Regions from separate parts of the Arthrobacter sp. UKPF54-2 genome, predicted to be linked through region 2. Evidence: riboswitches for the same ligand, from Rfam matches in the RefSeq annotation. Region 2 holds a riboswitch; each other region holds the start of a gene.
What was found. Region 2 has a riboswitch for cyclic di-AMP ahead of E7Y32_RS02200 (M23 family metallopeptidase). Riboswitches for the same ligand answer to the same signal wherever they lie in the genome.
Positions count from the first base shown of each region.

Region 1 (7,098 bases), 180 kb from region 2:
GCTGGGCCGGATCCGGGCCTTCGCGCCGGAGGTTCCCGCGTTGTTCCTGACCGCCAAGGACGCGGTCCAGGACCGCATCACCGGCCTGGCGGCGGGCGGCGATGACTATGTGACCAAGCCGTTCAGTATGGAAGAGGTCCTGCTGCGGCTGCACCGGCTGGTCCAGCGCTCAGGCGTCGCGGCGATGGACACTGCCGAGCTCGTGGTCGGGGACCTCGTCCTGAACGTGGACACCCGGGAAGTGACCCGCGCCGGGGAGGAACTGCATCTGACCGCCACCCAGTTCGAGCTGCTGCGCTACCTGATGGAGAACCCCAAGCGTGTGGTCAGCAAGGCGCAGATCCTGGACCGCGTCTGGGACTACGATTTCGGCGGCCAGGCCAACATCGTGGAGCTCTACATCTCCTACCTCCGCAAGAAGGTCGACGCGGTCCACCCGCCGATGATCCATACCGTGCGCGGGGCCGGGTACGTCCTGAAACCGGCGGACTAGCCCGTGGCAGCTCCCGCCAGAGACCCTGCCGCCGGCCGGGACTGGCGCAGCCCTTCCACCTGGCACCTGCGCACCCGCCTGGTCCTGCTTGCCATGGCCCTCCTCGTCGCCATCTGTGGCGCCGTCGGGCTGGTCAGTTACGCCTCGATGAACCTGTTCCTGACCAAACAACTGGACTCCCAATTGGACCAGGCCTCCGAGCGGGCGCGCGAGTTCGGCCGGCCCGGCCCCGGCAGCGGCGACGGGCGCCGGGACCCGCTGGAAGCGCGCGGCCAGGCCGTGGGCACCCTCAATGCCCGGATCCTCGGTGACGCCGTCACCAGCGCCGGCTTCCTCGCCGACGACGCCACCCGGAAAGCGCTCTCCGCCGACGACGCCGGCGTTCTGCTGGCGCTCACCCCCGGCGCGCCGCCCGTTGACCGGACCCTCTCCAGCGGCGCGTACCGGCTGGTCGCGGCACAGACCCCGTACGGCGATGTGATCGTCACCGGCCTGCCCCTGAAGGACAAGCAAAACACCTTGGCTTCACTGGTCTGGACCATGGTGCTGGTCTCCTCCGGCGGCCTGGTGGTGATCGGGCTGGCCGGAACGGCGCTGATCCGGCGCACCATGAAACCGCTGGAGCACCTGTCCGAGGTGGCCACCAAGGTCTCCCGCCTCCCGCTCGACGCCGGCGAAGTTGCCCTGGCGGTGCGGGTGCCGCCGTCCGCCGCCAATCCCAGCACGGAGGTGGGCAGCGTGGGCTATGCCCTGAACCAGATGCTGGACAACGTCTCCAGCGCGCTGGAGTCGCGGCAACAAAGCGAGATGAAGGTCCGCCAGTTCGTTGCCGATGCCTCGCACGAGCTGCGGACCCCACTGACGGCCATCCGCGGCTACACGGAGCTGATGCGCATGACCGAGCACTTCACCCCGGACGGCCAGAAGTCCCTCGCCCGCGTGCAGAGCCAGTCGGAACGCATGACGGCCCTCGTGGAGGACCTGCTCCTGCTGGCCCGCCTCGACGAGGGCCAGCCGCTGAAGTTCAGCGAGGTGGATCTCTCGCAGCTCGCGATCGAGACGGTCAGCGACGAGAAGGTCATGGCCCCGGACCGCATCTGGCAGCTGGAGCTCGCCGAGGAGCCCGTGGTGGTCCGGGGGGACGCCGCCCAGCTGCACCAGGTGCTGGCGAACCTGCTCTCCAACGCGCGCAAGCACACGGAGCCCGGCACCACCGTGACGACGGCGGTGACGTCCGCCGACGACGGCACTGCCGTCCTCACCGTGACGGACAACGGCACCGGCATTGCCCCCGACTTCGTGGACCGGGTGTTCCGCCGGTTTACCCGGGCCGACGTCTCCCGCCGGAACCCCGTCACGGCCGCGGCGCCAGCCGTCGCAGTTCCGGCGCCGGAAACGGCCGCGGCGCGGGCGCGCACCGGGGCCATCGCCCCCTCCACCTCCCCCGTTCCGGCCGCGACGGCGGAGGGCACCAGCGGGTTGGGGCTCTCCATTGTGCAGGCCATCGTCGAAGCCCATGGCGGCACCGTCTACGTCACGTCCCGGCCCGGCCGCACGCAGTTCACCGTCCGCCTTCCGGCGGCGTCCCCCGCAGCCTAGTGGGGCAAGTCGCCACGCCGCCAGCCCGGCCTGCCGTTACCTAAATGTGACTTCCAAGGGAAAGTTCGGTACCGTTTTAGAGTGCGGCCATCGATCTGGCCGCGTATCCGGATTGACGCCAAACTCTGCCGCTTCCCGGATTCCGATGGATTAGGCAGAGGCGGGGGACCCAGAGTTCCCGGGCATTCTGCATCCATGCACCCTTGGGGTTAAGCCGCCACGTTGAGATTCCGTGCGGCCGGATTTTTGCATCCGAACCCGACAGCTAACTCCGTAGGCGTTGAGAGGCAAACATGACTGAATTCAAGGTACCCATGCGCCCAGAAGGCGCTAAACAGGCAGCTGAAGCCGACGTCGCGCGCCACCGCGCCGAGCCGGCCAAGCGCACGGCCCTGTCCCGGCTCGGCGCAGGTTCCAAGGGCAAGCGCGCCGCCGTCGTGGCGACCGCCCTCGCGGTCCTGCTGGGCGCGGGCGCCGCGGGCCAGGCTTCCAACACCGCCGCCCACACGGAGGCCGCGTCCAAGGACTCCTCGCTGCAGAAGCTGGAGTTCGAACAGGTCGGCAGCAACGCCCCGGCCTCCCCCTCCACCGGCACTGTGGAGGCCAAGGCTTCCGACGTTACGCCGGCCGAGGCCCCGGCCCCGCCCGCGCCGGCGGCTCCGCCCGCGCCGGCGGCTCCTGCTCCGGCGGCTCCTGCGCCGGCCGCGGCTGCCCCGGCGCAGCCGGTCGCCGTCGACGATCCCGCGGGTGCGCAGGCCTACGCCGCCTCGCAGCTGCCCGCCCATGGCTGGGCCGCCAGCGAGATGCAGTGCCTGCAGAAACTGTGGACCAAGGAGTCCGACTGGAAGACCACTGCCACGAACGCGAGCAGCGGAGCCTATGGCGTGGTCCAGGCCCTGCCCGCCGAGAAAATGGCAAGCGCCGGCGCTGACTACCGCACCAACTACCGGACCCAGATCAACTGGGGACTGAAGTACGTGCAGGACCGCTACGGCTCACCCTGCGGCGCTCTGAACTTCCACTACGCGCACAACTGGTACTAAACCGCCGCCACGCAGGCCCCGGCCCCGGCGGAAAGGCCAGGCCCCGGATCCATTGGATCCGGGGCCTTGCGTGCGTCTGTCCCCGCGCCGGCCGGGCCTGCCGGCCGGGCCCGCCGGCCGGGCCTGCGCGTGCCGGCTAGCCGTTGGGACGGTTGGGGATGTATTGCACGGCCCATTTATTGCCGTCCGGGTCGGCGAAGTAGACGAAGTGGCCCCAGTCCTGGACGTCAATGTCGCTGACGTCCACGCCGTTGTCCTTCAGCTGCCGGTGCGCGGCTTGGATGTCGCTGACCACCAGCTGGAGGCTGGGGGCGGTGCCGGGGGCGGCGTCGTTGAGGCCCTCGCCGATCGCAATGGAGCACCCGGACCCGGGCGGTGTCAGCTGGACGAAGCGGATGCCTTCGGCGGGCCGCTCGTCGTAGTCGGCGTTGAAGCCCACCTTGTTGACGTAAAAATCCTTGGCCCGGTCCACGTCGGATACCGGGACAAATACGAGTTCAAGTTTCCAGTCCATGGGCACACGGTAGTCCCGAGCGCTGCCCGCCGGAACCCTTGACCGGCTGCGGAACTAGCCCGCGATGCCGTACAGGCGGTCGCCGGCGTCGCCCAGGCCGGGGACAATGTAGGACTTCTCGTTGAGCTTTTCGTCGATCGAGGCCAGCACGATCGTCACGTTGGCGTCCGAGAGTTCCTCTTCGAGCTTGGCCAGGCCCTCCGGGGCGGCCAGCAGGCAGATGCAGGTGACGTCCGAGGCGCCGCGTTTGAACAGGAACTTGATGGCTTCACGCAGGGTGCCGCCGGTGGCCAGCATGGGGTCCAGGACGAAGATCTGGCGGTCCGTCAGGTCCTCGGGCAGGCGCTCGGCGTAGGTGATGATGTCCAGGGTTTCTTCGTCGCGGGCCATGCCCAGGAAGCCGACCTCGGCCGTGGGGACCAGTTTGGTCATGCCCTCGAGCATGCCCAGCCCGGCGCGCAGGATCGGGACCACCAGCGGGGTGGGCTTGGTGAACGCCGTGCCGACCGTGGTGCTGACCGGCGTCTCGATGGTCACGGGTTCGGTGCGGACGTCGCGGGTTGCCTCATAGGCCAGGAGCGTGACGAGCTCCTCGGTGAGCTGGCGGAAGACCGGGGACGGGGTGTTCTTGTCCCGCAGAACGGTGAGCTTATGGGCGACCAGCGGGTGGTCCACAACGAGAGTGCGCATGGGTCAAAACTATCACCCGGACGTCGAGGACCGTCCCGCGGGGCCGGGGGTCTCGGAGTCGCCCGTTCCGCCGCTGCGGCTGCTTCCGGGGGCCCGGTCGCGCAGGTGGGCTTCGTTGTCGAACGTCGGTGCGGGGCCGGTGTGTTCACGGTGTCGGAGCACGTGGAAGAGCCGGTGGGCCAGGATGACGATCCCCACCCAGCCCAGCCCGAGCACCCAGCCGATGATCACGTCGGTCATCCAGTGGTGGCCCAGGTAGACCCGGCTCATGCCCATGGCGAAGATAAAGATCACACCGGCCGTGATGAAGCCGACCCGGGCAAGGGTGCGTTTGACCTGCAGGCAGGCGAGGTAGACCACCAGCCCGATCACCACCGTGGTGTTCAGGGTGTGGCCGCTGGGGAACGACGGCGAGGTCTCGTACGGCGGCACCGCGTCCGCGTGGTCCGGGCGCGTCCGGCCGATCAGCTTTTTGCCCAGCGAGGTGGCGGTGACGGACACGGCGGCGGCGCCGCCGATCAGGATGAGCGGGCGCCAGGTCCGGGAGACCCAGATCAGCCATGCCGTCAGGATGCTGGCCAGGATCGGCATGCCGATGCCGCCGCCGATGTTGGTGAACCCGGTGACAAAGGAGTCAAGCCCGGGGCTGCGCAGCTGTTCCATGGCCGCCAGCATCGGCTTGTCCAGGTTGGCCACGCCGGCGTCATCCACCACGTTGTCGTAGACCTCATAGCTGGTCAGGGCCAGGGCGACGATGACCACGCCGCCGATCAGCATCGTGATCCACAGCGCGGCGTACGGCACTACCCACTTGCCCCAGCGCCGCGTCAGCCAGCTTTCAGTCCTGGTGCTCACTGCCATCTCCCGACTTCCCGGTGCACTTCGATAGTGCACAGCCTGCTTAGGATCGAAACTACCATTGAGCCATGACTACTCCCGAGCCCCGGCATGCGGAATGGATGGGCCTGGCCCTCGCCGAGGCGCGCCGGGCGCTGGCCACCGCGGACGTGCCGATCGGCGCCGTCGTGATCGGCCCGGACGGGTCGGTGCTCGGGACCGGACGCAACGAGCGGGAAGCGCTCGGGGACCCGACGGCGCACGCGGAAATGGTGGCGATCCGGGAGGCCTCGGCCCGGCTGCGCGCCCGCCGCGCCCTGGAAGGCCTCGGCGACGACGGCTGGCGGCTGGAGGACTGCACTCTGGTGGTCACGCTGGAGCCGTGCGCCATGTGCGCCGGTGCCGTGGTGCTGGCCCGGATTCCGCGGGTGGTTTTCGGCGCCTGGGATGAGAAGGCCGGCGCCGCCGGCTCCGTGTTCGACATCCTCCGCGAACGCCGGCTCAACCACTGGGTGGAAGTGTACGGCGGCGTCCGGGAGCAGGAGTGCGGTGCGCTGCTGCGGGACTTCTTCGCCAGCCACCGTGGCTCCTGAGGCTACCGCTCCGCGGTGGCCGTGGTGGAGGCCCGCAGCGCGTCGATCCGTTTCTGCCGGGATGCCGGTGAGTCCAGGCTGAAGGCCCGGAAGTCGCCCAGGTCCTCCTTGATCCAGGCCTCCACCTCGGCGATCCGCCGGGCCACGGCGGGTGTGGTCTCACCGAACACCCAAGCGGCGATCCGTTCCTGGCCGGGGTCGTACTGCCACAGCCCGATGATCCGGCCGCGGTCCAGGATGGGATGGTCCGGCAGGTCGGCCTGCAGCGCGAGCCGGCCCAGCGCTTGCTTGTCCCGGTCCTGCTCGGCCAGCAACTCCGCCGCGTTCCGGCGCAGCAGCACCAGCGAATCGGTCCCGGCGAGCAGCTGGATTTGTTCCTCTGCAGGTTCCTGGAAGGCGGCGAGGAGTTCGACGTCGTCGGGCAGCATCCAGAGCGGGTCCGCGCCGGCGGCGGCGGTGGGCACCTCGACGGCGCCGACGGCGCCGAGCGCGACTTTGCTCTGCGCGACGGTGAAGCCGGTGAACCACTGCGACTGCTTGAACGTGGCCCCTCCGGTCCAGCCGAGGTAGCGCCGGATCAGTTCGGTGCGGACCTCCTCGTCGCTGAGATCGCTCGGAGCCAGGTTCCAGGGTTCGTAGGCGTAGCGCTGCTGGTCGAGCCGGCCGGTGGCGGGGACGCGGCGGATCCGCCCGTCCGCCTGCAGGATGCCGAGCGCGGTGGGCAGCGTGGTGGCGGCGCCCTTCTTTTTGCCCTCCTCGCCGAGGCTGCGCACCGAATCGCCGAGTTCGTCCTTGAGCTGCCGCGGGTCCAGCGGGACACCGGCTTCGGTGAGGGTGTGCAGGATCTGTTCCTCGAGCAGCGTCATTTCGCCGCGGTCCACCCCGAGCCGGCCCACCACCTTGAAGGTTGCCTCGGCCGGATCCCGTCCCAGCCGCAGGGCCCAGGCGAAGTCGTCCCGGCCGAGCACATAGGTGCAGCCGCGCGCCGTCGGGAGTTCCAGGATCCGGTGGTCCAGGACGTCGGCGTCCACCTGCGCGCGCCGGATGCCGGCCCGGGCGAAGAGTGTGAGGTACGGGTTGGCCCCGCCCACGGACCGCGCCCAGCCTGCCCGGGCGAATACCTGTTCCGCGGTGCATCCGGCCAGCGAGCCGTCCAGGCCTTGCCGGTGCCAGGACCAGGCGCGGAGCCGCTCGGGGGTGAGGCTCGCGGCGGGTGGCAGCTGCACGGTCATCGGCTCGGTGGTCATGGGGTCATTCTCCACCCGCCCTGCCCAAGTAGCTCGCATTAGTTGTCGTTATGGGCCCTGAAAACGACAACTACTGCGAGCT
Region 1 is NZ_CP040174.1:694,117-701,214, forward strand. Features, by position in the region: gene E7Y32_RS03005 (response regulator transcription factor) at 1-493, shown strand, start outside; gene E7Y32_RS03010 (HAMP domain-containing sensor histidine kinase) at 497-2,092, shown strand; cyclic di-AMP (ydaO/yuaA leader) riboswitch at 2,199-2,386, shown strand; gene E7Y32_RS03015 (hypothetical protein) at 2,386-3,135, shown strand; gene E7Y32_RS03020 (glyoxalase superfamily protein) at 3,272-3,649, opposite strand; gene upp (uracil phosphoribosyltransferase) at 3,704-4,339, opposite strand; gene E7Y32_RS03030 (phosphatase PAP2 family protein) at 4,352-5,194, opposite strand; gene E7Y32_RS03035 (nucleoside deaminase) at 5,266-5,769, shown strand; gene E7Y32_RS03040 (winged helix DNA-binding domain-containing protein) at 5,772-7,016, opposite strand; gene E7Y32_RS03045 (glycosyltransferase) at 7,087-7,098, opposite strand, start outside.
Region 1: linked by a shared signal. The riboswitch ahead of E7Y32_RS03015 (hypothetical protein) and the one ahead of E7Y32_RS02200 (M23 family metallopeptidase) in region 2 are both predicted to bind cyclic di-AMP.

Region 2 (7,098 bases):
GACGACGCCGCAGAGGCGCCGGCAGTGCCCGAGGACGGCGCCGGAAGCGGGGCGGCGGAGGACGATTCCGCCGTCGAGGCCGACTAGCGGTTTGGCACCGTTCGGGGGACTGCGGCGGAGGGTTTGGACATGAGGTCCACCTTCAAATCACTGCACATCCTGAACTACCGGATCTGGTTCATCGGCGCCCTGGTCTCCAACATCGGGACCTGGATGCAGCGCACCGCGCAGGACTGGCTGGTCTTTGACCACCTGAGCGACCAGGACGCCGGAGCCATGGGCATCACCATGGCCCTGCAGCTGGGCCCGCAGCTCTTCCTGGCCCCGGTGGCCGGGCTCGTGGCCGACCGCTTCAACCGCAAGCAGCTGCTCGTCCTGACGCAGTCCGCCATGGCCCTCCTGAGCGCGGCGCTCGGCGCCCTGGTGCTGTCCGGCGCCGCCCAGCTGTGGCACGTCTACATCTTTGCCCTGCTGCTGGGCGTCGTCTCCGCCCTCGACGCCCCCGTGCGCCAGACCTTTGTCTCGGAGCTGGTCCGCGACGACTACCTGCCCAACGCCGTCGCCCTCAACAGCGCCTCGTTCAACGTGGCGCGGATGATCGGGCCGGCCGTCGCCGGGGTGCTCACCGTGGCCATCGGCCCCGGCTGGGTGTTCCTGGTCAACACCGTTACCTTCCTGGCGCTGCTCCTGAGCCTGGCCAAGATCCCCGGAGCCTCATTGCGGCAGCTGCCCCGGGCGCCGGCGGGCAAGGGCAGGATCCGCGAAGGCCTGCGCTACGTGCGCTTCCGGCCGGACATTGTGGTGGTGCTCGTGGCGGTGTTCATCGTGGGAACCCTGGGACTGAACTTCGTCCTCTTCATTGCGGCCATGGTGGGCACGGAATTTGGCCTGGATGCCGGGGCCTTCGGCCTGATGAATTCGATCATGGCGATCGGCTCGGTCGCCGGCGCACTACTCTCGGCCGGGCGGGGCCGTCCGCGGATGCGCGTGATATTCGGGGCGGCCGGCGCCTTCGGCCTGGCCTCCGGCCTCGCCGCGCTGGCGCCCGACTACTTCTGGTTCGGTGTGGCCCTGGTGCCGGTCGGCCTGTTCGCGATCACCATGATGACCAGCGCCAACGGCTACGTCCAGACAACCACGGATCCGGTGATGCGCGGGCGGGTGATGGCCTTGTACATGGCGATCTTTATGGGCGGCACCCCCATCGGCGCCCCACTGGTGGGATGGGTGGCCAATGTGGCCGGGGCACGCTGGTCCATGGGCGTTGCGGCCGCCTCGGGGGTGGCCGCAGCCGTGATCGGCATGGCCTGGGTCGTCCGGGCGCAGCAGCTGCGGATCGCTTTCAACCGCCGTGCCCGCGGGCTGCGCTACTTCCGGGTCGTCCCTGCCGCAAGCCGGGACGACGGCGCCGTCGAGCGCTGAAGCGTCCCTTGCCGGGGGACGCCGGCGGCGCTACTGCTTGAGTTCGCCGACGACGAAGTCGATGCACTCCAAGAGCGCGGATACGTCGTCGGGCTCGATCGCCACGAAGGTGGCGATACGCAGCTGGTTGCGCCCCAGCTTGCGGTACGGCTCGGTGTCCACGATGCCGTTGGCGCGCAGGACCTTGGCGACGGCCGAGGCGTCAATCGATTCATCGAAGTCGATCGTGGCGATCACGTTGGAGCGGTCCTCGGCCCGGGCCACAAACGGCGTGGCGTAGGGGGAGGCCTCGGCCCAGCGGTAGATGCGGCCGGCCGAGTCGGCGGTCCGCGCGGCGGCGAAGTCGAGGCCGCCGTTGGCGTTGAGCCACTGCACCTGCGCATCCAGGGTCACCAGGGTGGCCAGGGCCGGGGTGTTGTAGGTCTGGTTCAGCCGGGAATTGTCGATGGCGGTCTGGAGATCGAGGAAGTCCGGAATCCAGCGGCCGCCGGCCTTGACCCGGGCGGCCCGTTCCAGGGCGGCCGGGGAAAACAGGCCCAGCCAGAGGCCGCCGTCGGAGGCGAAGTTCTTCTGCGGGGCGAAGTAGTACACATCCGCCTCGGCCACCTCCACGTCCAGGCCGCCGGCCGCGGAGGTGGCGTCGACCAGGACCAGGGAGCCTTCGTCGGCGCCCGGCACACGCCGGACCGGGGCAGCAACACCGGTGGACGTCTCGTTCTGCGGCCAGGCGTAAACATCGACGCCGGCCTCGGCCCGGGCCTCGGGGCGCGTGCCCGGCTCGGAGGTGATGATCGAGGATTCCGCCAGGAACGGCGCCTTATTGGTGGCGGCGGCGAACTTCGAGCCGAACTCGCCGAAGGACAGGTGCTGTGCCTTGTTCTCCACGAGGCCGAAGCTGGCGATGTCCCAGAACGCCGTGGATCCGCCGACGCCGAGGATGACCTCATAGCCTTCGGGGGCGCGGAAGAAGTCGCTGAGCCCGGTCCGGACCGACCCCACAAGGTTCTTGACCGGAGCTTGCCGGTGCGAGGTGCCCAGCAGCGTCTCCGCCGCCGCGGACAGGGCCTGGATCTGCTCCGGCCGGACCTTCGACGGGCCGGCACCAAAGCGGCCGTCCTTGGGCAGCAGGTTCGCGGGAATGGTGATGCTGGTGTCGCTCACAGTGGCTCCAATTGTCGGCTGGGTGCGTGGCGTGGCCCGGGCGGATCGTGCGTGGGCTGCGGCCGGGGACCTGCCCTTATTCTGCCCGACGGTCCCGGGCAGGCAGGAAAATCGTCCGTCACAGTCCGGTCATTGAGACGGCCCGGGCGCGGCTGTCCCGGTGTGAGGTCCGCAGATTATCCGGAGTAATTCAAAATAGGCTAGGCTGTGCGGTGATGTACGGCGGATCTCGCCGGGGCGCGTCCCGCACGCGGTACCGTGGGAATGACGCAAGGACGGCGCTCGAGGAGCTGAGCTGAATGACGGATCTGATCGATACCACCGAGATGTATCTTCGGACCATCCTGGAACTTGAAGAAGAGAACATCGTCGCCCTCCGCGCCCGCATCGCCGAACGGCTCCGTCACTCCGGCCCCACCGTGTCCCAGACCGTCGGCCGGATGGAACGCGACGGGCTGGTGGTGGTCTCCGGCGACCGGCACCTGGAACTGACCGAAGCGGGCCGCAAACGCGCCATCGAGGTGATGCGCAAACACCGGCTTGCCGAACGGCTCCTCGCCGACGTGATCGGACTCGACTGGGCCTACGTCCACGAGGAAGCGTGCCGCTGGGAGCACGTGATGAGTGAGCGGGTGGAACGGCGCATCTTCGAGATGCTGGACCACCCGACCGTGTCCCCCTACGGAAATCCGATCCCAGGGCTCGCCGACCTGGGCGGACTCCCGCAGGCGGAGGCCGCGGACGGCGTGGTCAACCTCCTCGACGCCATGGCCGGCTACGGCGCAGACTCCCGGATCACCGTGAGCCGCCTGGCCGAGCCCATCCAGGTGGAACCGGAGCTGCTGGTCCAGCTCGACGAGGGCGGAATCCGCCCCGGCGCCCGGGTCTCGCTCGAACGCGTGGGGGAGTACATCTCGGTCCGGGTCCCGGACATCGAGGGGGCCCTCGAACTGCCTCCCGAAGTCGCGGCCCACGTCTTCGTTACGCTCGGGTAACTTGTTCGGACCGCCGTCCTCAGGACCGGGGCCAAGTTGTGCACAGGCTAGATAACGAAATTATTACTGCCTGCCTTAATCGCCTATAGTTGATAACTGGCACTGATACTAAAGCGTTATCTGATCCGAAGCCGAGCTCTGCCAGCGGATCAGTCGGCGAGTCACCTTCTGGCAGAGGCGGGGGAACCACTAACGGCTGTTGATCCAACAGCCTTGGGGTGAAGTCCGCTAGCGGCAAGCAACAATCCACGAGGGCGCCCTTGGATGACCCTGTGTCTGGATGCTTGCACCGGCGGACCGGGTCTTTGATCTCTCTGACCCGAATCCGACAGCTAACTTCGCAGGCTATCCAGAGAGGAACCGTACTTGACCACCCAGACCGTCAGGGGCCGCCGTCGTGCGACCGGTCCCGCTCCGGAGCCGCGCCCGGCCGCCGTCGTAACCGTCGAGCGCCCCCGTGACGCGCACCGCGACGAACGCCGCGGCCGGCGGAGCGCCTTCCGCCAGATGACAGACTTCGCCGCCGTCAGCGGCGTCGGGCAGAAGGCCGGCATCGCTCTGGCGGCCACCGGACTGGTCCTGACCGTCACCGTCCCGGCCACCGGCCCGGTGATGGCCACCGACGCCGCCAAGACCGGCTCGGTGTCCGCCGCGGCACAGCCCGAGGTCAAGGCTTCGGCCGCCCAGATCGACTTCAACCGCACGGCTGTCACCACCAAGGGCGACCCGGACGGCAAGCTCAAGCAGCTGCTCAGCGCCCAGTCCGCCAGCACCATCACCCGTGCGGCCTCCGCCGGCAGCCTCGGGCACCCGCTGGACACGATGGTCTCCGCCTCGCCGTTCGGCTACCGGATCAGTCCCATTACGGGCGCCGTCGGAGAATTCCACCGCGGGCAGGACTACGCCGCCCAGTGCGGCACGCCCGTGCATGCCGCGGCCAGCGGCACCGTAACCTTTACCGGCTGGCACCCCTACGGGGGCGGCAACCGGGTCGTGATCGACCATGGCAATGGCCTGGAGACCACGTACAACCACTTGTCGTCCTCAACTGTCCGCGTGGGCCAGCAGGTTTCCCGCGGCGATGTGGTGGCGATGAGCGGCACCACCGGCGCCTCCACCGGCTGCCACCTCCACTTCGAGGTGATGGTCAACGGGGAAGTCGTTGACCCGCTGGGCTGGCTCTAAACCGAGCCGAGGGATCACTCGCATTTCTGTGACACGCCGTGATCTGAATGTGACATTGAGTCCCAACTGCTGTACCGTATGAAGCACGCCAACTTCTCCGAAGTTGGCGCTCTTGAGTGGATTGCCTAACTCTGCCACCGCTCAAGGTCCGTTCGCATGACATCGTCTGGCAGGGGCGGGGGAACCAATTTTGGTCTTCGCAAGAAGGCCTTGGGGTTAAGTCGCAAAGCTTCCCAGGAAGCAGCGCGGCCGGGTGACTCCCATCCGAATCCGACAGCTCACCTCGTAGGCATTGGGAGAGGCTACTTTCGTGTCTTCACGCCACAATGCTGCGCGTTCTCGCGCTGGCGAGGCTCAGTTGAGCCCGCTGAACTCCATGCTCCGCGCTGCCCTTGTCGGCGCCCGGACTGGATCTCACAACGCAGTTCCCGCTTTTGGCGCGTCTTCGCAGTACACCCTTCGCTAAAGAAACCCGTTTCGGGGCGATCCGGCGTACCCCCAAGATGCCGGAGCGTCCTCAGTCCCGCCTGAAATGAGCGCGGACAAAAGGATCACGAAAGAGAGAACTGAATGACTACTCGTGCAACCATTGCACGCCACCGCGCGGAGGTCACCAAGACCAACTCGCTGGCTGTCATTGCTAAGGCCGTCGGCGACAACGCCGGTGGTATGGGTCGCCAGGCCGCGGTTATCGCTGCAGCCTCCGGCCTGGTACTGACCAGCGGTATCGCAGCCAACGCTGCCGAGACCAACGTTCAGCGCGAGTCCACCTCCGCTTCCGCCCTGGAAGTGCAGTCCACCGCACCGGCCACGATCTCCGCGGCCTCCAGCATCGCGATCTCCTACGAGAAGCCTGCTGTTACCACCGCACCGGCCCCCGTCGAGGCTTCCAAGCCCGTCGTGAAGGTCAAGGAAGCTGCTGCTTCCACCGGCAACGCGGTGACCGCCTCGCTGGCCACGAAGGCTCCGGCTGCTGTCAGCGGCATGGGCGCTTCGATCGCCGCTGCTGCCTACGCGCAGATCGGTGTCTCCCAGGACTGCACCATGCTGGCCACCAACGCGCTGGCCGCAGTGGGCGTCAACTACCACGGCTGGCCCGCAGGTTACCTGTCCCTGGGCCGCACCGTGAGCGCCGCCGAGGCTCAGCCGGGCGACCTCGCCTACTACCAGAACGGCGGCATGGGCATGGCCCACATCGCTGTTTACGTCGGTAACGGCATGGCCGTCCACGGCGGTTGGAACGGCGGAACCACCGCGCTGTACAGCGTCAACGTCGGCTCCGGCCCGGTCTTCATCCGCGTCGGCGGCTAGGACTGGCTCCCGGTGTCCGCCGGAAGCATTGTGAAGGACCCCTGCCAGGCGGCAGGGGTCCTTTGCGTTGTACCAGGCGGGTTGCCCACCCGCGCCCGCCCCGCCCCCGACCTGCAGGCGGATTCCGCCGCCGGACCTGCTGGCCGCCCCGGCCGCGGGGCGCGGCGCGGGGCGCGGCGAAATAAAATTCGGTAAACCGGGCCTGCGGTGTTTACTCTTGTGGTGTCGATCCATAGCCCGACCATGCACAGGGCAGCCGGCCCTCGTGCCCCTGGCGGGTGCGGCCGTGAAGAGGTATGCGGATGCGCACTCTCGTTCTGAATGCTGGATATGAACCGCTGGCGGTAGTTACTTTCCGCCGGGCGCTGGTCCTTGTGCTGACAGGTAAGGCCAGTGTGGTGGCCGAAGGCGACGATCCCGTGGTGGGCCCGCAGGACATTCTCGGCCGGCCCACCGTGATCCTGCTGAACCGGTACATCAGGCCCCGTTACAACACCCTGACGGCGGTCAGCCGCAGGGGGGTGCTGCGCCGCGACAACCACCGTTGCGCTTACTGCGGCAAGGCGGCCCATACCATTGACCACGTCCAGCCCAAGTCCCGGGGCGGCGCGGATTCATGGGAAAATCTCGTCGCCGCCTGCCTGCGCTGCAACAACGCCAAAGGGGACCATACCCCCGGGGAAATGGGCTGGAAACTCGGCTTCGTCCCCGGTCCGCCCAGGGGCACCATCTGGCAGATCAAGGAATTGGAGAAGCCCACCCCGGCCTGGGACCCGTTCCTGCTTCCCGAAAAGGCACACTGAGCCTCCCGTCCTGACGCCCGGCGCGGGCCGCTGCGGCTAGGCTGGGCGGGTGGAATTCGACGCCGTAATCCTCGCCGGGGGCAGGTCCTCCCGGCTCGGCGGCGTGCCCAAGGCCCGCCTGACGGTAGCCGGCGCCACCTTGCTGGAGCTGGCCCTCAAGGCGGCCGGCGGAGCCCGCCGGATCGTGGTGGTCGGGCCGGACACGGGCGGCCTCCCGCCCC
Region 2 is NZ_CP040174.1:518,413-525,510, reverse strand. Features, by position in the region: gene E7Y32_RS02220 (DUF3027 domain-containing protein) at 1-87, shown strand, start outside; gene E7Y32_RS02215 (MFS transporter) at 130-1,422, shown strand; gene serC (phosphoserine transaminase) at 1,453-2,583, opposite strand; gene E7Y32_RS02205 (metal-dependent transcriptional regulator) at 2,883-3,578, shown strand; cyclic di-AMP (ydaO/yuaA leader) riboswitch at 3,698-3,940, shown strand; gene E7Y32_RS02200 (M23 family metallopeptidase) at 3,945-4,763, shown strand; cyclic di-AMP (ydaO/yuaA leader) riboswitch at 4,876-5,069, shown strand; gene E7Y32_RS02195 (NlpC/P60 family protein) at 5,334-6,074, shown strand; gene E7Y32_RS02190 (HNH endonuclease) at 6,377-6,877, shown strand; gene E7Y32_RS02185 (molybdenum cofactor guanylyltransferase) at 6,927-7,098, shown strand, end outside.

Region 3 (7,098 bases), 1.3 Mb from region 2:
GGGTGGGGCCCGGCTGGCGGACAGCTTCCGCCGGCTCGGACTGATCGACGAGTACTGGATCTACATCCACCCGGTCCTGCTGGGCCAGGGCACGCCACTGTTCAAGTCCGCGGAGAGCAGGACCGCGCTCACGCTCGCCGAAACGCGGACGTTCGGCAACGGCGTGGTCCGGCTGCGGTACACCAGCTGATGACGTACACCAGCTAGGGTGCCCCGGACCAGCGAAGGCCGGTGGCCGGCTGTCGTAGCGACAACCGGCCACCGGCCTTCGGGAGTAGCGCTGGTGCAATATCTACTCGGGGATTAGGCTCCGGCGCGGACGAAGGTCACGCCGCCGGTGGCGGTCAGCCAGGAGAGCGGGTGCGAGATCGTCTGGTTGGATCCGTTCATGCCGCCGCTGATGACCTGGCCGTTGCCGGCGTAGATGGCCACGTGGCCGGACTGGACGATCATGTCGCCCGGCTGCGGGTCGGCGACAACCTTGCCGTAGTTCATGAACTGCTGGGGACCCAGGTCGCCCACCGGGATGCCGGCAGCGCCGAGGGCCTTCTCGACCATGGCAGTGCAGTCCTGGGTGATGCCGATCTGGCTGTAGGCGGCAGAGAGCATCGCGGCGTTGACTCCGCCGGCCGGGGCCGGGGCCGGGGCAACGGCAGCCTGGGCCTGGACGGTGATCTTGGGGGCGGCCGGAGCCTGGGCGACGGCGGGCGCGGCCGGTGCGGCCGGTGCGGCAACGGGCTTGGGCTGCTCGACTACAGGCGCCGGCGTGGTGGCCACTGCCGGACGGTCGAAGCTGATCTGGACCGCGGAGTCGGCGGTGACCGGGGCCGAAACCTTCCCGGCGACGTCGACCGATGATGCCGGGGCGGACTCGCGCTCAGCCGGTGCGGCCGCCGCGTTGGCCGCCATGCCGCTCGTCAGGACGAGGCCGGACGCCGCCATAAGGACCGCGGCCTGGCGGCCGATGGTGCCTGGCTTGACCGAAAATGCTGAGGTCCGTCCTGCGGGGACGTCGGAACGATGGCGCGCAGCAGTAGTGCGTGAAGTCATGTTTGTAGCCTCTCCCAATGCCTGCGAGGTGAGCTGTCGGATTCGGATGGGAGGCACCCGGCCGCGGACCCGTCAGAGCGGGCTGTGCGGCTTCACCCCAAGACCCGCCGGAGCGGCAGGTCATAAGTGGTTTCCCCGTCTCTGCCAGAAGGTTGCATTCGGATCCCGGGCCGCGGCAGAGTTAGGCAATCGGCTCGGAAGCGCCCGTATCGGAAACAAACAGGCACCTATCCACGGTAACGGTACTGGGCGGTAATGTCACATTCAGGTAACGGAGGCGTGTCCTGGCGGGGAATTAGGCCTAGGGCACCGAGCACTGCCACGCATAGGATGGGCTCATCCAGCGTTCCCCGAGCGGAAGGCCCGTTATGAACCGGCATTGTGTCGCCATCTGCCAACTCAGTGACCAGCCGCAGGAGGATTTCGACGTCAATACGGAGCTGCTGGTGCTCGAGGGCGGGGAAATCCACGTCGCCACCTGGGATGCCGAACCGCGCGACGGCGGATTCGACGTCCACGTCCTGAACGACCGTGTGGATGCCCTCGGCTTTATGGTCGTGACCGACTGGCAGTTCCTCGACGGCAGGGCGTACGCCGTGGTGGAGCGCCGGCCGCAGCGCTAGGGGAACCTGCGGCTCCGGCCCGCGCCGGAACGGAGTTCGCCCGTCGGTGCCAGCAGGGCCGCTCGGCGCAGCCACGGGTCCGGGTCCTGCAGCCACCGTTCCAGGACGGCCTCGGCCCGCCTCCGGGCCGCCCCGTCAAGACCGGCGATCAGCGGCCCGACGACGTCGACCGCCAGCGGATCCGCCAGCTCGGGCAGGCGCGCACCGCGCAGAAAGCCTTCGATCCGGGTCAGGTCCGAGTTGTCCAGCACAGCGAGATGGGACTGCAGCAGGACGACAGCGGCGAGGCGGCGTTCGAAGACCGGTACCGCCCACAACTCCGAGCTGAGCGCCGTGATTCCGTCACGGCCGAGGTGCCGGTAGCGGCGGAGCGCATCCCGGACCGCGCCCCGGACGGCGCCGACGGAGGCGCCATAGGACCGGAGTTCCGGACCGAGGCGGGACCGTGTTTCCTCGGCCCGCTGCCAGGTGCTTTCGCGCTGCAGCGCCGCATCAATGAAGTCACCGGCCTCGCTCATGGGTCCATTCTGTCGCAGCCGCCAGCCCGCTCCTGCGGCCGGGGTCAACCCTGCGCGGCGAACTTACCGCGTGCGATGCTCTCTGCGGAGTGTGCCGGGTCCCCGTCGTAGGGTTCGTCGGAGATGTCGAGGACCGGATAGTCGGCCAGGTCCAGGGCCCCGGGGATAACGAAAGAACCGGTTCCCTGGCCCAGGACACCCAGGCTAACCATCCGGGACAGGTCGGCCGAGCCCACCCACACCTCGCGGAAGCCCGTGAGTTTCTCCTCGGGAAGGCTGACGACCAGCTGCCGCGATCCGTCGGGGAGCTTCTCCACGAGTGCGCTGCCGCTGGCCGAGTGTCCTGCCAGCGGAGCCAGCGAGGCTTCGGCCAGGAGCACCGCCGTAGGCCCGGATGGGGTGGGCTGTGCCACCGGCGGCTGGGCGGGGCCCAGGACGGTCACGGCCGTCCACGCCCCGGCAGCGCCCAGCAGCACCCCTGCGGCCAGACCGAGTATCCATGATCCGCGCCGTGGGAAGCCCTGGCCCGTGTGCCGCTGGCCCGGCTGCCGCCCGGCGGGATGCGGGTTCGACGGGGCCGGGTGCCATTGCGCCCCGGCAGCTCCGGCCGGCCGGTCCTCCGAGGGACGGTCCCCCGCCGGCTGGTCCTCCGCGTGAGGGGCTTCGCCGCCGCGGGGTGGGCGCAGGGGGTCGGCGGCCAGGGCGGGCGAGAGCCCCAGCGCTGAGTGGATCGCGGCCCAGTTATGGCTGCCCGGCACTTCCAGAGGCACCTGGTCCGGGTTGAGCGTGGCGACGTAGACGGTGTTCAGCAGTGCGTCGAGCGTCGTCGCGCAGTCGTGGCAGCCGTCCAGGTGGAGCCGTTCCTCCGCACTGGCGGGCCGTTCGCCCAGCGCCAGCAACGCCAGGAGCTCATCGTCAAGATGCTCCATGTTCCACCTCCAGCCGGGACCGCAGCCGGGCGAGGCTGCGTCGGATATGGCTTTTGACCGTGCCAAGCGGAAGATCGAGCCGGGACGAGATCTGGTCGTGCGTCAGATCCTCGTAGAACGCCAGCCGCATGATGGACGCCTGCGGGTCCCCCAGGCGCTCCAGCTCGTCGTCGAGGGTCAGGCGGTCCGCGAGCGCCTCGGCATGCGGCCGGTCGACGCCGGTTGCCGGGTCGTTGACCAGGTAGAGGGCTGCCCTTTCCACGTCCCGCCGGCGGGAGCGGGCGGACAGGGCATCGGAAATGGCATTGCGGGTGATCCCGATCAGCCAGGCGGGCAGCCGGGCCGCGTCGGGGCGATAGCTGGTTCGCGATTTCCAGGCGCGGATGAAGACCTCCTGCGTGACGTCATCGGCGGCGCCGTGTTCGCGCAGCGCCCTCAGCGCCAGCGTATGGACCAGGGGTCCGAGCATGCGGTAGGCCTCTGCGAGCGCCTGCTCCTCACCCGCGGCGAAGGCATGGTCAATGGAAACATCCCATTCACGATCAGTAGCCTCCAACAGGTGCTCCTTAGAGCGGCAATGAGACCCGTGGAACGCCATTATTCCCCGGGCCTCGGCGCACCGCAATGGAGGAACCTGCGGGAGGACGGATGGCGGGACCGCGATCGCCGCGGCCCCGCCATCCGTTCGGCGCAAATTCAGCACCTGACGGACCGCTCAGTCGTCCTGCCGTGCGGACTTCACCACCTGCACTGCCAGGTCGAGGTTGTGGTCAGCCAGGCTGCCCCAGGCGTAGACGATCGTGTTCTTGCCCTTGCTGACCTTCACATCCGCGGGGCCGATCAGGGCCTCGGTGCTGCCCGCTGCGGCCACGGAGGCGGAGATGGTTCCTGCCTTAAGCGTGAGTTTCTTCTCGTCGGGGTTCTCGAGGCCCGTGATCACGGCTTTGCCACCGGCAAGGACGTCGACGGCGGGTGCCGCGGCTACGTGCCGCACCGTCAGCTTGCCCTTGCCATCGGGGCTGGCCGAGGTGTCGTTCTTGAACAGCGTGGCCGTGGGCTTTCCGTCCGCCGTCAGGTGCGCCACAGCGGTGTAGTCCCGGCCCTCTTTGAGATCTACCTCAACAGGGCCGATCACGGGGTTGTCGGCGCTCGTGGAGTCCGCGCCGGTGATGGCAATCTTGTGCTCCCCCTCCCGGACATTCAACGGCCCCGCCAGGGTGCCCGGGGTGAAGTTATCCAGCGTCAGCTTTCCGTCCACCCACACGTCCACGATTACCCCGGGGACGCCGTGAAGAACGGAGAGTTTTGCTGTGTCATGGTCGTGGCGCTTCTCCCCGGCCTGCGCCGGGGCTGCAAAGGCAAGCCCTGCCAGCAGCGTCAGTGCGCCGGCTGCAGCAGAGAGTGATTTCGTATGCATGTGGAACTCCTCATTGAGGCCCGGATGCGGGCGGTGTTTCGCTTACACCCTTACTACCGGCCGGGGGTGCCGAACGGATGCATGAGTGCCACATTTTCTTCTCCGGGTCATGGGCCGGGGACCATCAGGCGTTTTGCGAACAAAGGTTACGATCGAGTAACGTTGACGGCTGGCCCGAGGGCCAGGCCCGAACGCAGGGCCCCGGATGCCCGTTATGCAGGGCGCCGCCGCGCCAGCCGGCGCCTGCTCGCCCTGTCCGCCAGGCGGGGCTGAAAGAAGCTGCCAGAAGCTCGCCAGCGCCCCGATCGCGCCCTGCGCTTGCGCCAATTCAATATCCCGGAGGGGTCACTTGTTCAAGAAGATTGCCATCACCGTTACCCTCGGTGCCTTGTCGCTGACCGGATGCAGTGCTGCGTCCTCGGCCGGTACCGCCGCGCCCACCAAGGCGGCCAGCCCGACGTCGTCGGCGCGGGCAGCATCCCCGGCGTCGACGCCGGCCACCTCCGCCGCCGCTGCGCCGGCCCCTGCAGAGACCACTGCAGCGGCCCCGGCAGCTCCGCCTGCTGCCGCGCCGGCGGCGCCCAGCACTCTCCCGGCGGCGCCGGTGGCAGCACCCGCGGCGCCGGCAGCACCGGTTGCCGCCCCGGCCCCGGCAGCCCCCGCAGGCGACGGAACACAGGCCGCCGCCGCCCTGGGCTGGGGTCCCGTCCTGGCCGGCGACGAATTCTCCTACGCCGGAGCCCCGGACGCCGCCAAATGGGGCGTCTTCAACGGTGCCGGCCATGCCGGCAAGGGCGTCCGCAGCCCCCAGGCGTGGTCGGTGGCCAACGGCGTCGCGACCGTCACCGGCGACGCGGCCGGCACCACCGGCGGGATGTCGGCAAAGTTCGGCCAGCAGAAATACGGCCGCTGGGAGACCCGGATGAAGACCAACGTCCGCGACTCCGAGTACCACCCCGTACTGCTCCTGTGGCCGAACAACAACACCTCGCCGAACTGCGCCGAAGTTGATTTCGCCGAAGGCACCTCGAACACCGCTGCCATGAAGTTCTTCCTGCACTACGCCTGCAGCGGCGGGGACTTCCAGACGACGGCAGCCACGCCCGTGGACACCACGCAGTGGCACAACTACGCGGTGGAGTGGACGCCTGCCGGCATCACCGGCTACATCGACGGCGTGAAGACGTTCAGCGACACCAACCCGGCACACCAGCCCACGGTCGGCATGCACCAGACGATGCAGCTCGACTGGTTCCCCGACGGCACCGCCACCAGCCCGTCGCAGATGCAGCTCGACTGGGTCCGCGTCTACCAGTAGGACACACGCGCGCGGCGCCGCGCCGGCGCCGCATCACCACGGCGCCGTCACACTGCAAAGGCACCGTCCTCGGCTGAGGACGGTGCCTTTGTGGTGCAGGGGCACAAATCCTCTGGTGCCGCCGGGGCGGGGGGCAGAGGCTGGGCGCAGCACATCTTTCGACGGCAGGGAGTCCAGTCGTGCGCCCAGGTGCTGCAACAATCCGAATCCCCGGCGGTCCCCCGCGGAGACAGCGCTGGTTTTTGGCGTGCGCCGCGGCCGCGCTGGCTCTAAGCGGCTGTACACCGGGATCACCGTCACCGCCTCCGGCCGGCAGCGGCTCCGCCGCGTCCCCCGCCGCGTCCCCCTCCCCTGCCGGTGCCTCCGCCAGCGCCCCCGAGTCGCCGGGGGCTGATGCGGTGCTGTCCGACGAGGAACTGATGGCCCTGGTGGACCGGGCGATCAACGGTGGCCAGCCGGGCGCCGGGAGGGTCTCAAGGAGCGCGGACCTCCGGACGCGCCTTCAGGGACGGCCTGCACCCGCGCAGCAGCCCGCCGTCGAGCCCGGTGAATGCGGCCTCTTCCGGCCGCACAGCGCGCCAACCAGCCGCGCAGACCTCGACATGAATTTCGCCGCCGGCGTCCTGACGCTCACCGGAACTTGGTCCCGCGAGGCCGTGGCCTTTGTGCTGGCCAGGAGCGCGCCCCGGGACACGGTGGTTGCCGCGGACTTCGCCTATACCGATAAGCAGGCCGCCACCTGCGCGAGCTTCCGGCAGGACTCCCCGGACTCGCCGCCGGCCACGGTCCGGCTACTAACTGTCCCCGAACTGGGGGAACGGGCCTACGCCCTGGTATCGAGCCCGGCGGCATCAGCGGACACTCCCCCGGCCGACGGCACCGTGTCCCTGCAGGTACTCATGGGAACGGTATCTCTCGGCCTCAGTCGGCAGGTGCAGGCCAATCCGTCCGACGAGGAACTCCAGTCCGCCTTGGCGCCGCTGCTCGGGCTCGCCCGGATGCTGGTCCGGGAACTGGCCGGGGGCGCCCCGGGGGCCGCGCCGCCGGCAACCAGCCCGACGTCGGAACCGCCGCCCTCGCACCCCACACCGGCCCCACCACCGTCCCGGCCGGCACCGGAGCTTCAGACCCCCGAGCAAGTGGCACGGCTGCTGCAGGGCATTACCGGGCCCAACGGAAGCCCGGCCCAGGTGCTGGAGGGCCGCTACACCCCCGCGGCATCGGCACCACCCGCGGATCCCGC
Region 3 is NZ_CP040174.1:2,723,517-2,730,614, reverse strand. Features, by position in the region: gene E7Y32_RS12625 (dihydrofolate reductase family protein) at 1-190, shown strand, start outside; gene E7Y32_RS12620 (NlpC/P60 family protein) at 304-1,050, opposite strand; cyclic di-AMP (ydaO/yuaA leader) riboswitch at 1,055-1,248, opposite strand; gene E7Y32_RS12615 (hypothetical protein) at 1,419-1,673, shown strand; gene E7Y32_RS12610 (DNA alkylation repair protein) at 1,670-2,191, opposite strand; gene E7Y32_RS12605 (anti-sigma factor) at 2,236-3,120, opposite strand; gene E7Y32_RS12600 (RNA polymerase sigma factor) at 3,107-3,676, opposite strand; gene E7Y32_RS12595 (DUF4397 domain-containing protein) at 3,836-4,537, opposite strand; gene E7Y32_RS16470 (hypothetical protein) at 4,883-5,074, opposite strand; gene E7Y32_RS16465 (glycoside hydrolase family 16 protein) at 5,142-5,855, shown strand; gene E7Y32_RS12580 (hypothetical protein) at 6,254-7,098, shown strand, end outside.
Region 3: linked by a shared signal. The riboswitch ahead of E7Y32_RS12620 (NlpC/P60 family protein) and the one ahead of E7Y32_RS02200 (M23 family metallopeptidase) in region 2 are both predicted to bind cyclic di-AMP.